3 regions of the Picosynechococcus sp. PCC 8807 genome follow, and region 3 is predicted to be linked to each of the others. Evidence: predicted binding sites of a transcription regulator. Region 3 holds the regulator's gene; each other region holds the start of a gene.
The links. Region 3 encodes NtcA, which controls nitrogen genes in cyanobacteria. Its sites were predicted from a motif close to TTTGTANCNNNNGNTACAAA; they were not measured.
Positions count from the first base shown of each region.

Region 1: urtA (urea ABC transporter substrate-binding protein) is a predicted target of NtcA. The motif match lies at 1,859-1,878, and genes of this name have one in related genera.
Region 2: AWQ24_RS10035 (DUF3155 domain-containing protein) is a predicted target of NtcA. The motif match lies at 2,555-2,574, and genes of this name have one in related genera.

Region 1 covers NZ_CP016483.1:442,116-446,328, forward strand. Annotated here, with positions in the region: gene AWQ24_RS02095 (urea ABC transporter permease subunit UrtB) at 1-333, opposite strand, end outside; gene urtA (urea ABC transporter substrate-binding protein) at 433-1,749, opposite strand; gene AWQ24_RS02105 (ADP-ribosylglycohydrolase family protein) at 1,969-2,919, opposite strand; gene AWQ24_RS02110 (hypothetical protein) at 2,926-3,315, opposite strand; gene AWQ24_RS02115 (folylpolyglutamate synthase/dihydrofolate synthase family protein) at 3,299-4,213, opposite strand, start outside.
Region 2 covers NZ_CP016483.1:2,059,365-2,063,577, reverse strand. Annotated here, with positions in the region: gene queG (tRNA epoxyqueuosine(34) reductase QueG) at 1-651, opposite strand, end outside; gene AWQ24_RS10045 (response regulator transcription factor) at 688-1,398, opposite strand; gene AWQ24_RS10040 (cofactor assembly of complex C subunit B) at 1,429-2,022, shown strand; gene AWQ24_RS10035 (DUF3155 domain-containing protein) at 2,191-2,520, opposite strand; gene AWQ24_RS10030 (cell wall metabolism sensor histidine kinase WalK) at 2,800-4,116, shown strand.
Region 3 covers NZ_CP016483.1:1,767,233-1,771,445, forward strand. Annotated here, with positions in the region: gene alaS (alanine--tRNA ligase) at 1-420, shown strand, start outside; gene AWQ24_RS08490 (pre-16S rRNA-processing nuclease YqgF) at 475-876, opposite strand; gene AWQ24_RS08495 (DUF3084 domain-containing protein) at 891-2,261, opposite strand; gene ntcA (global nitrogen regulator NtcA) at 2,314-3,045, opposite strand; gene AWQ24_RS08505 (transposase) at 3,210-4,213, opposite strand, start outside.

The DNA of each region.
Region 1 (4,213 bases), 1.3 Mb from region 3:
TAGGCTGACCCCCCAGGTGGCCAAGAGGGTTTCTAGGGGACGGCCATAGAGATAGCGGATTACGCCCCGCTCTAGGCCAAAGCCCACTGCGGCGGCGACAAAAAAAGCCAGGGGAATCGCAAAGATAATGTAGAGATTAAAAAAAGGTTCCCCGAACCCCCGGAATACATTTTGGACCACAAAGGTTGTGTAGGCGCCCAGCATCATTAATTCGCCATGGGCCAGGTTGATCACCCCCATCAAACCAAAGGCGATCGCCAAACCCAAGGCCGAAACCAAAAGCACAGAGCCAATGCTGACTCCGTTAAAAATACCGATTAGAAGTTCTGTCACAGGGCAAACCCACCACAATACGCGCAATAAAACCGCGAGAAAGCCGGATTCTGTAGGGCGGAATCCCAGCTTTCCCGGAAAACATCTGGGCGTTAAACCCTAGATGGCATATTTCTCACCCTTTGTGGGGTCGCTCCAGTCACAGGCAAATCCTTTGGTGGATTCAACATACTGGTTCCAGGCTTGGGGGGCGATGGGGCCGTCGGTTTCCCAGACGATGTCGAACATCCCGTCTTCCCGTACTTGGCCGATGCGCACGGTCTTTGAGAGGTGGTGGTTAACATTCATCGTCACCGGGCCTTCGGGAGCCGCAAATTCTTGACCAATGGCGGCACTCCGCACGGCTTCGAGGTCATAGGCATCGGTCGCCCCATTGGCGATCGCCGCTTCTACCGCCTGCTTCCAGATGTAGACCATGATGTAGGCCGCTTCCATGGGGTCATTGGTCACCCGGTCTTCACCGTATTCCGCCTTAAAGTCTGCCACCCACTTTTCATTTTCGGGGGTTTCTACGGTTTGGAAGTAGTTCCAAGATGCATAGTGACCCGTGAGATATTCGGGGCCAATTTGACGGACTTCTTCTTCGGCGATCGACACCGACATTACCGGATATTGCTCCGGGGTGAGGCCCGCATCACGAATTTGTTTGAAGAACGCAACGTTACTGTCACCGTTCAAGCTGTTGAAAATCACGCCGCCGTTGGGAAGCGCTGCTTTGATTTTGGTGATAATCGGCGTCACTTCAGTGTTACCGAGGGGGAGATAGTCTTCGCCGACCGTGGTGCCACCTTTGGCTTCTAACTGGGCTTTGATAATGGTGTTCGCGGTTCTGGGGAATACATAGTCAGAACCCACGAGGAAAAATTCTGTGCCCTTATTTTCGAGGAGCCAATCCACAGCGGGCTCGATTTGTTGGTTCGGGGCGGCCCCAGTGTAGAAGATATTCTTCGAGCATTCCTGGCCTTCGTACTGGACAGGGTAGAACAGCATGTGGTCTTTTGCTTCAAAGACATCTTTAACCGCTTTTCGGCTGGCAGACGTCCAGCAGCCAAAGACGACGGCGACACCATCTTGGTCAATGAGTTTTTCGGCTTTTTCTTTGAAGACATCCCAGTCGGAGGCACCATCTTCGACGATGGCTTCGATTTGTTTGCCATCGATGCCACCGGCGGCATTAATTTCTTTGATGGCGAGTTGTTCGGCTTCGACCACTGTGGTTTCACTAATGGCCATGGTGCCACTGAGGGAGTGGAGAATGCCAACTTTGATCGTGTCACCACTGGGGGTTGAGGTTGTGCTGCCACTATCGGGGGTATCAGGGGTTTCTGTGGGTTGGCCGCAGGCTTTGAGGAGAATACTGGAACCGAGGGCGGCGGAACTGTAGAGAATAAATTTACGTCTTCCGAGATTACTCATGGTTAATGCGATTTTCTCAAGGGGCTTTGGGATAGTGTGTGGGAGGAAAGAAGCTTAAAAGTTTAAGTCGTGTTTAAGCTTTGCAGTGTAAAAGTCCCGCCCCTAAAAAAATGTGACACTTGATACAAAGTGCCGATGCGCTTGATTCAAGGGTTTGTTAATGGAGAAGAATTAATTTAACTTTACATTAAAGAAAATGGACTGCGTGCCCCTGCTCGGTCAGCGGATAGCCCTGAAGAGGCGATCGCCTAACTGGAGAATGTCATCCCGCCGGGGAATTTGCGCCAGCCAATCAGGGGGAATATTGTCGAGGCCGTAGTAAAGTCCGGCTAAACCGCCGGCGATCGCCGCTGTGGTGTCAGTGTCATCCCCCAAATTCACCGCCGCGAGCACCATATCCTGATAGTTATCATGGTTTAAACAGCACCAGAGGGCGGCTTCGAGGGCATGGACGACATAACCGCTCGATTGAAGCTCATGGATGGGCAATGTTGTTAAATTTCCGTCAAAAATACGCTGGTAGTGGCTGAGTTCTGGTTTGTAGATGGAATCGTGATAAAACTCTTCGGCCCGCTGTACTCCCTGTTGGTAGGCAATTTCAATACTTTTTCTGTGTAACAGTTCCAGGGCAATGGAAATATACATGCCGCAGGCAATGAGGGAACGGGGATGACGGTGGGTCAGGTAGGAAATGTTGTGCACGAGATCCAAGAGATCGGCATAGGGCAGTCGTTCACCACAAAAGGCGAGGGGCAAAATACGCATCAAGGAGCCGTTGCCATTACTCCGCTCCCCGATTCCACCTGCTTCCAGGGGATTGATACCCGCTAAAATTTGGTGAATTGCGGCGGCGGTCGTGTTGCCCACATCAAAGGTTTCGCCGTGGGGTGTCCAGTAGGCTTCCTTGAGCCAGAGACCCATCTTACGGCCCAGATGTTCGGGGAGTTCTTCGCCCAGACCCACTTCGGCGATCGCCTCGGCCAGACAAAAAGTGAGGGAACTATCATCCGACCAGGTACCGGGGGGTTGATTGTAGGTGCCATAGCCCCGCATCCTTGTCACAGGATCCCGCTGTCGGGTGCTGCGCTCAGAAAATTCCACAGGCACGCCCAGGGCATCCCCCACACAAAGCCCCAATAATCCCCCGTGAATCTGCGCTTGCGTAACCATCAACGATTACCCCCCTAAGTGATCAAATTGCTCAAACATATTGTGGATCAACTGTTGGGTTTTCGCTTCCAGTTTTTGCCAATCCACGGCCCCGGACGCCTCGAACAGGGTTTCATCGATTTCCACGGCGCAGCCATTTTCCACAAGAGTTTTGGTGGGATAGGCGACAAAACAGATCTGATAACAGAGATCCCAGATATTAACCGTCGTTTCGATGTGGTCTTTCTTGAGGCGCAAAACATAACCAGGGTAGGGGTCTTGGATGTCTTCGTACTCCCCAGTCCAGGGGGAATCTTCTAATTGAGCACGGAAATTATCGACGACCCGAATAAAGGCCGGTTGGAGCAGCATTTCGGCCTGATTCCAGGCTTTACGGGTTTTAAATTTTGGCTGCATAACTTAGAAATTCTCCCAAAAGATACAACGAACCACATAACACCCTAGTGTGGGGGGTGGCGATCGCCTGATCAAGGGCTTCAGATAAGGTTTCATGGGTTTGACAGGAGGCGAGGGCCGGACAAATCACCTGGGCCAACATTGCCAAACTCTGGGGATCGGCGCTGCTATGACCCCCTACTGGTACGAGATGCAAGTGATCCCCGTCTCGCAGGAGGGCTTGGAGGACATTTTGGTGATCCTTGGTGGAGAGCATTCCCATGACCCAAGTGACGGGTTGGGGGAGGGTGTCTACATATTTGCGTAATTCTGCCGCCGCCACACCATTGTGAGCGCCATCAATGAGGATTTTTTGCCCCTGCCACTGGTGCCATTCAATGCGGCCCGCCCAGCGAGTTTTCGCAATACCGTCACGCAGTTGTTGATCGGCAATTTGCCAGCCTTGTTTGCGCAACGCATAAATAGTTTCAATGGCGATCGCCGAATTATGAAGTTGAATATCCCCTAAAAGCGGCAAAAAATATTCAAATTCACCGTATTTCGCTATCCTCCTCTGTTCTCCTCCTGAAGGGGAATGAATGGCTTGGGCGGGTTGAATCCAGGTGGCTGGACAATTTAACTCACTAATTTTTTCACGAATCACTTTCGCCGCGATCTCCGGTACTTCCCCAATCACCGCCGGACAATCTTGTTTTAAAATTCCCGCTTTCTCCCCGGCAATTTTATCTAAGCTGTTACCTAAGCGCTGCCAGTGATCCATGCCGATGGAGGTAATGACAGAAACGAGGGGGCGATCGCAAACATTCGTCGAGTCCAAGCGTCCCCCCAACCCCACCTCAATCACGGCAATATCTACCTGTTCCTGGGCGAAATACAAAAATCCCGCCGCCGTAATCAC
Region 2 (4,213 bases), 290 kb from region 3:
GTGATAGGCGATGCAACGGTTCGCATCAACGGTAAAGGGAGCGGCGATCGCCTCTGTTGGACAAGCCTCGATACAACGGGTACAGGTACCACAATGCTTTGTATGGGGCTGATCCGGCGTCAAAGCTAAAGTGGTGAGGACTTCCCCCAAAAAGACCCAACTACCGTACTCTCTGGTAATGACATTGCTATTTTTGGCAATCCAACCGAGGCCAGCTCGTTCTGCCCAAACCTTATCCTGGACAGGCCCGGTATCCACATAGAAACGGTGGTGTTCCTCCGGAAATTCTTTGGTGAGCCACTGGCAGAAAGCTTTTAGACGTTTGCCTAAGACACGATGGTAATCTCGGCCCCAGCCGTACCGGGAAATCTTACCTACGCCTGGTGCCTCAGAATGGGCATGGGGTGTGTAATAGTTGAGGGCCACACAAATGACCGACTGCACCCCTGGTAAACAGGCTTGGATATCCTGGCGTTTCGGGTTAGCCATCCAGGCCATTTCCGCCTGATACCCGGCCGCCAACCAAGCTTGTAACTGCCGTTGATTGTGAGCATTGTCCACGGTAGCATCGGCAATGCCCACCAAATGAAATCCTAAACTTAGAGCATAATTTTTGACTCGGATAGTCCTATCTGTTTGCAACTGCGACATTTTGAATAATTTGATGAATCTCCGCCAAGGCGCTTTTTAACCGACCAGACCAGAACGAAGGGCACGCACAGCAGCCTGGGTACGGTCATCGGCACAAAGCTTATTGAGAATATTGCGGACATGGGTTTTAACGGTACCCACGGTGATAAATAAATGCTCGGCAATTTCGGAGTTGCTGCAACCATCAACAATCAATTGGAGTACTTCCAATTCTCGATCCGTTAAGGGACAGCTTTCTAGGAGTTGTTGATCTTCTGGGGAAGTCGCTTGAATCGTAACTGTAGAGCCAGAAAGGGATTCTCCCCCTTGCACTTGATTGAGGACAATGCGGGCGATCGCCGGATCAATCCAACTGTTGCCTGAGTCTGTCGTTTTGACCGCCTCTACCAAGTGATCAAACGTAATATCCTTCATACAATAGGAATCAGCCCCTGCCGCAAAGGCTGCTAAAACAGCCGCATCATCATCCTGCAACGTCAAAATCAAAACCTTTGTTTGCGCCTCGTGGGACTGATCCTTGAGCTTTTCCTGTTTCAAAATCCGGGTCAACTCAATCCCATCAAGCTCAGGCAAACCAATATCCACAATCGCTAAATCAGGATGAATCTCTTCTAACAAACGCAATCCATCCGCTCCATTGGCCGCCTCTGCTAAAAGTTCAATGTCCGCACATTGTTGTAGAGAAGTTCTTAGCCCGATGCGCGTTAAATCATGATCTTCAATTAGAACAACCCGAATTTTTTTCATGGTTTTCCCGGAGACTTTCCAAAATATAGCATGATCGATATACATTTATATGCAGTGAATCTTCAAGCCCTCCTTGTAAAAACCGTGTTAGAACAATCCGTAATCACCTCGACCCTCCTCCTTACATTGCTCTTGATGGTCGGTCTGTTTTTCTTCATTCGCGCTTCCATCAAAGATCGCACCGAACAAGTAGAGCTATTGGCAAAAGAGCCTGAAGAATCCATCTTTGAGCGTCTCCAAACCTACTTCGAACAGCGAGCCTATCGGATTACCACCGTTGATGGTGTCAATAATATTGTCACCTATGAAGGCTTTGTTCCTCCCAGTGGCTTTATTGCTGTTTTTTTAAGCCTATTAGCAGCCCTCGGTTTAGTTTGTATTGCCCTGGTCTTAGCACTGCTCTATCCCAATATTGGCTTTGCCTTCCTTGGTATTTGTCTCCTGGCTCCCTTGGCAGGTCTCTTTTACTGGCGTAAGGCAGGGAAGGTAGAAAAAGTTATTTTACAGATCACCACACAAACACCGATTACTGAGACTCCCACCCAATTAATTACGGTGACCGCCCACCGGGATGAGTTGATCCAACTGCGTCAGGTGATGCCTTACCAGCTCCATGAAGCTTAGGAAATGTCCCCAACAAAACTAATTGAGCTATCCATTAACACCATGGCAAAAACGCGACAAAAATAGCCCCGACCCGAAAATGGGTGGGACTAGGGAGTATTGAAATTGATAGAAGGGGATTAGAGATCACCTAAACGTTAGGTTAAGTGATATATTTTTGAAGGAACTTTAAGCTTTGCTAGAAACAGTCGCTTTTTCAGATACTTCCTCATCGGCGTTGCTACAAAGTACCCGTAGACTGGGGAATAAAAAGTGATTCTCCTCTACATATTGGGCACCAAATAATCCTTTTTCTGCCCAAAAGTACCGATCAGTGGTATGCTCATTACGCTTAACTACAACGACTGCTGGGGGCATAATCCCATTCGCAGCGATATGCTTGCGGGCTGCAGTCACGGGTTTGTCATCACCGCTTTCGATATTGTATTGTGGGACAATCTCTAAAATTTTTCTTCCTTCTTGCCGACGCCGACTCTTGCGTTTACGCTTTCTTGCCAACCCAGTACCTCCTCTTCTTTACTTTTTTAGAACAGCTGTAACAGGAGTTACAGAATGTCGAGCAAAGTATATCGGCTCCATTGAAAAAAATCAAGTGAAAATTGACTGGTTTTCGCGATGGGTTGGATTTTTTGTATTAAGAAATCTACTACAATCCAATGAAGGTAGGCGATCAATCCAAAAGTAAAAAAAGAATTAAGTTTTTTGTCAAAACCCCTGATTTATCAAGGTTTCCTGGGAAATATCCCCTAGGGATTGCGGCTTGGGAGGATGAAATTCATGACGACATTACCGCAACTGTTGCCAGTTAGCCCAGAGTATTTGTCCCTGTGCCAAGGGCAGTTGCAATTGTTAGCCCAAGGCGTTGGGGCAGAGTGGGGGATCGTTTATTTGGCCCAGCCAGATCAAGAGAATCAAGAAATTACGCTCCAACCCATTAGTGCCTTTCCCGATCGTTTGCTGGCGGCGGGGAGGCAGAGGTCAACGGAGATAGCGACGATGGTTCCGGATCAAGAGGAATGGCTTGATGTCTCGATGGGTGAGGAAGCGGCTGCTTTGCCGGATGATCTTGTGGGTTTGTTGGGGGAACCGGCTCGGGCATTTCCCCTGTGGCATGGTGATTTAATTTTGGGAATTTTAGCGACGGGACGCCGAGATCGGGGTTGGCGATCGCCAGAGGTGACCCAGATTGAATTGATCGCCGAAAGTTTGGTGCTGGCCTGTGTGTTGGATCAGCAAAAGAGTTGGGCTACTGAGCGGCTCACCCAACAGCAACATCTCCAGGCCCTAGAGCAAGAGCATTTCCATGATCTGCTACACCAGCTCCGTAATCCAACGATGGCGATTAGTACCTTTGGTAAGTTGTTGTTGAAGCGATTGCTGCCGACGGAGAAAAATTATCCGGTCGCTGAAGGCATTGTCCGGGAAAGCGATCGCCTGAAAGGATTGCTCACCCAATTTAGTGAAGAGGTGGATCTCTTAACGGCCCAAATTCACCAGTTGGAGGGAGGGCCAAGTTTGGCTTTACCGCCCAATGGTGAACCGAGTTTTGCCCCAGACCGTTCCCTCTCCGTAGAACCGTTACCCGTAGCAGAAGTGGTACTTCCCCTCGTCGCTTCCCTGGGGGCGATCGCCACCGAGCGGGGAATCACTTTAAATTATGGGTTGCCAGAACCGTCTCCTTGGGTTTTAGGGAATCACACAGCCCTAATGGAAGTTTTGAATAATCTTTTAGAAAATGCGCTGAAATATACACCATCCGGGGGACAAGTGTTCTTGCAGGTAGAAGCCCAGGCCCAGGAACTCACCATTGCTGTCCATGATACGGGCTACGGTATCCCCCCAGCGGATTTGCCCCATGTCTTTGAACGGCATTACCGGGGAGTGCAGGCGGAAAGTGCTATTGAAGGTACTGGGCTGGGGTTGGCGATCGCCGCTGATCTTGTGGGAAAAATGGCCGGGGACCTTGAAGTATATAGCCCAACCATTGGCTTACCCCATACCGAAGCTCTCCCCGGTAGCACTTTTATGTTGTGGCTTAAAGTCGCGTCAAATCCTCATCAAGTTACCTCTACTGAGTCTCCCCAAGGCAATTGATTTGATTATTTAATTTTTGACATTTAGAATGCTGTTTTTGCATTAAGTAACTTTTCGGTATTTCAGACAATTTCCCAGTACAGTGGGGACGATAAAA
Region 3 (4,213 bases):
AACACCCAAAAGGAATTAGAAAAGGTCAAAGGTGAGCTGGCGATCGCCAAATCCGAAGCCCTCGTGAGCCAAGCGGAAACCGTCGGCGAATTTCAGATCCTCGTGGAAAATATGGGCGATCTCGATGCCAAGGCCCTCCAGACTGCGGCTGAACGGCTCCAACAAAAACTGGGTGAGGCAGCAGTGGTCTTGGGGTCAACCCCAGAAGATGGCAAGGTTTCCCTGGTGGCCGCCTTTAGCGAAGGGATTTACAAAGGCAAAAAAGTACAAGCGGGTAAATTTATCGGCGGCATTGCCAAACTTTGCGGTGGTGGCGGCGGCGGTCGTCCCAACCTAGCCCAAGCCGGGGGACGGGATGCCAGTAAATTACCCGAAGCCCTCCACACTGCAAAACAGCAACTTCGTGAAACTCTAGGTTAAGCTCACACCCCAATCGTCGAGATGGGTCGGATTCTGGCCCATCTTTTTTGCTGTTTAGGTTGGGTTGAGATAGCGTTCGACCAATAAAATCGCCACAATATCGTCAATGGGTCGGGGAGGTAAGCGCATTCCCTGGGGAAGCAATCTCTGGAACAAATTGGGCGGATACATCTGCCAATAGCGATCGCGGGCTTCGAGGGTGCTATTGCGTTCATTGACAAAGGCGATCGCCATGTCTGGGGGCAAAACAGCGGTAAGCTTTTGATGCCATTCTTTAGCCGTCGTTTGATTGCCCATGACCACCAGGGAAACACCATACCTTTGGCACCATTCCTTGGCGATGTTGGGCGCTTGATCCGCTGCAATGACGCCATGGTTCAACAATTGCCCTTGGTCATCCAGCGCCGCAAGGCCACATTTGTCACGGCCTGGGTCAAACCCAAGATAAACGCTCATGTACTCTTCTTGTCCTATTGTCTGATGACGATTCTACCGTTACTGAGGCCCACTAATTCTAAGCGGAGGGGGCCAGCCGTAAAACCATTTTCGATGGCGATCGCCCGAATTTCTGTCACGGGTTCTGGTGAGTTGTTGAGGGCTTCGACAAAATTGATAATGTGACCGACATTGCCATCTTTAACTTGAATATCTCCGAGAACCCCGGCTCGCCGCGCCCGGAATTGCGCTGCCCCCAACAGAAAATCCACTGGACGCCGGGCCGCAGTAGGATTTTGTACACTCAGCTCCTCTAGGGACAAAGTGGCAATCACTTCCCCGGCGCGAAAAACCTGCTCATTTAAAGTCACATCCGCAAACACTTGGACGGAACCTTCCCCCTGGAGGTAGTTCCCCGCCGCCAGGAGGCGCACCACGTAGTCCCGACCATCGGCAATTTGCCCTAGGAGTTGTTGCACTTGGGCATTGGTAATTTGCACCACCCGCGCCTCAAAGTCAGGATTAACGCCTCCGGTGGCAATGATCGCGTTGCGATTCGCTTCCCGGAGCAGCTGATCAACGGCTTGGCTGGCTGCTTTGGGATCAATAATCCGCACCACCCCAAAGGCTAAAACTTGCCCTGTGGTGAGGGCGACATTCCCACTCCGGAAATTGATGTAGTTGGCTTCGAGGATATCAATTTGCTGTTCTAGGGAGCCAATCTGATTTTCTAGGCCCGTGAGCACTTGATCTTTTTGGGCGATCGCCTGGTCGAGTTGGGCAATGCGACCATCGCGCTGGTTGATCTCGGCTTGGAGCTCACTTTGTTGGGCTTCTAGGGCTTCGATCTGCTGGGAGCGTTCCTCAATAATGGTGTTTTGTTGATTGAGCTGGGCGCGGAGGGTTTCACTTTGGGCTTGGAGGCGATCGCGCTGTTGCCGCAAGGTCGTTTGCTCTGTGGTGAGCGCATTAATATCAGCCTGAAGTTCGCTGGCTTGTTCCCGAAAACCCGCCAGTTGAGTTTGGGCCGTTTCAAATTTTGCTTCAATCTCCTGTAAATCTTGTTCTGCTTCTAGGCGATCATCCCTCGCGGCCTGTAACTCTTTTTCAATCTTTTCCTTTTCCGCCGTCACATCCATCAACTCTTGCCGCCGCTGGGCGAGGATTTCATCCAACTGAAAAACCCCCTGGCGCAAGGACTTGCTCAAGCCAAACAATAACCCCAAGGTGCTAGCTGCGATCACTGTTCCCGTCATTACCGTGACGACCACCGCCGTCTGTTTTGGCCGCAGATTAAATAATGTAAGCCGCGCTTTGCCGACCTTACTACCAAGGCGATCGCCCAGTGCCGCCAGGATGCCCCCCAAGATTAAAACTGAAAAGATTAGTACAAAAGCACTGGTCATTTAACAAAAAGGTGACATCCAAACACACAAGTATGACTTCTCTACTTTAGCGTTAAGCGAACTGTTGACTCAGGTTTACGGGGTCATGGACGGTAATTTTTTTCTTATAAATCGAAATCATGTCCTGTTCCCGGAGTTCTCCCAGGAGGCGCGTTACTGTCACCCGTGTCGAACCAATTGCTTCGGCGATCGCCTGGTGGGACAGTTTGAGATCAATGCGAATCCCCTCATCGGTCGGCACCCCAAAATCTCGACAGAGAATTAACAAGAAACTCACCAGACGTGAGCCCATATCCCGGTGGGCCAAGGTTTCAATCATCATCTCCGTTTGTAAAATCCGTGACGACAGCCCTTTTAGCATTAACATCGCTAATTCTGGGTGTTCATTAAGCGCCTTTTGCACCTGCTCAATGGGAGCCGATAGCAGTTCCACAGGGGTAAAAGCCACCGCATGGTAAAAGCGATCCGACTTTTGTCCCGTGAGTAGCGATAAAACTCCAAAGACACTATTCTCCCGGAGTAGGGCCACCGTAATTTCTTCCCCCGCTTCGTAGACCCGAGACAAACGGACAGCTCCTTTCAGAAGGAAATAAACCCGTTCCGCTGGGTCCCCCGGAAAAAAGATCGTCTTGCCCCGGTCATAGTTCTCCACAACAGGTGGGAAGGGGCCACTGTGAAACTGACGAAACGCTGTCGCAAGGTCTGTAATTTGAGTCGCAGGTAGTTCAGGCACTGGATTGGCAGAAGAGAAAGGAGGTTGGTTGAAATCAGGGTTGTACATCATAGATTCTGTTGGGCAACAGTTCCCCACCGTGATGGGTGAAATATCAGCGCTCAGTGTGCAGAGACCATGAGCATTCCCCTTAAACTAAATCTTACCCTGTAATAGATTTTTGTTTCTCATAAACAAACGCCCTGGCTTTTAGGAGTTAACCAGGGCGTTTTTATCTACTCAGAATCCTTATTTACGGCGATCCATGTCTGCTCTAACCTCACCTTTAGGAATTCACAGCGATCGCATATCTCATCCTTAAGGCGATCGCCACATTGGGAACAGTGACCCGTGGGGGTGGCGTGGTAGCTGGCTAAATCGACATATTCCCCATTAACGACATATCCCACCAAGGCTTTAAACAGTAACCGGGAAGCATAGGCGGCGGTTTTTGTTCTGAGTAGCCTGATCGGTGTACCAGCTCGCTTGGGGTGATTCATCCATAGATAAATCAGTTGGGCGATCGCATTTGCGTTCCGTTGTTTCTCGATGGATACGCGGGTGAAAATCCACATCCACATGGCAGTACGGCACAGGTCAGACCCCCCTACGATTTGGCGGTTGTCTTTCTGCCCTGAGCTTTCTCGACTAGGGGCAAGGCCAAGGGATTTCTCAAAGCGACGGCGGGATATTTCTCGTTTGGTCTGTTTCTTGGAATAGCGGCCTTTCTTGTGGATGATGATCGGTTTGAGGTCATCATTCAAAAAGCCTTCAATGGGGAAAATCTGAGTCAGCAGGATATTCTGTAGGCGATCGCCCATGCCGAAAACTTCAAAAACGGCGAGGTAGGGAGCAAAGCGCGGACCGGCCTTGATCAGGTTAATTTCCTTCTCTATCTGGATTTCTTCAGCAATCAGATCACACAGGCGGGCGGCATGGCGGCGGGTGTTGTCGTTCAGGCCTAGGCCGCAAGTTTTAGCAAGCATGGCATCTTTCGCCTTGGATTTCTTGCGACCCGCTAACCATTGCAACCACAACGGCACAGATCGCCCCCAACGCTTGCATAAATCCTTCTCGGATATCTCCGGGAATTGCCATGCTAAGTCCTGCTTTAGCCTGCAAATAATCGGGGATTGTACCCGGTTTAAATGGGCAAGCCTTAGAACATATTCCCTGAGCTTGACGATCACTGGATCTCTCACTTGTAAAAACCACTCTGACTCGTTTAGATGTGTCCATC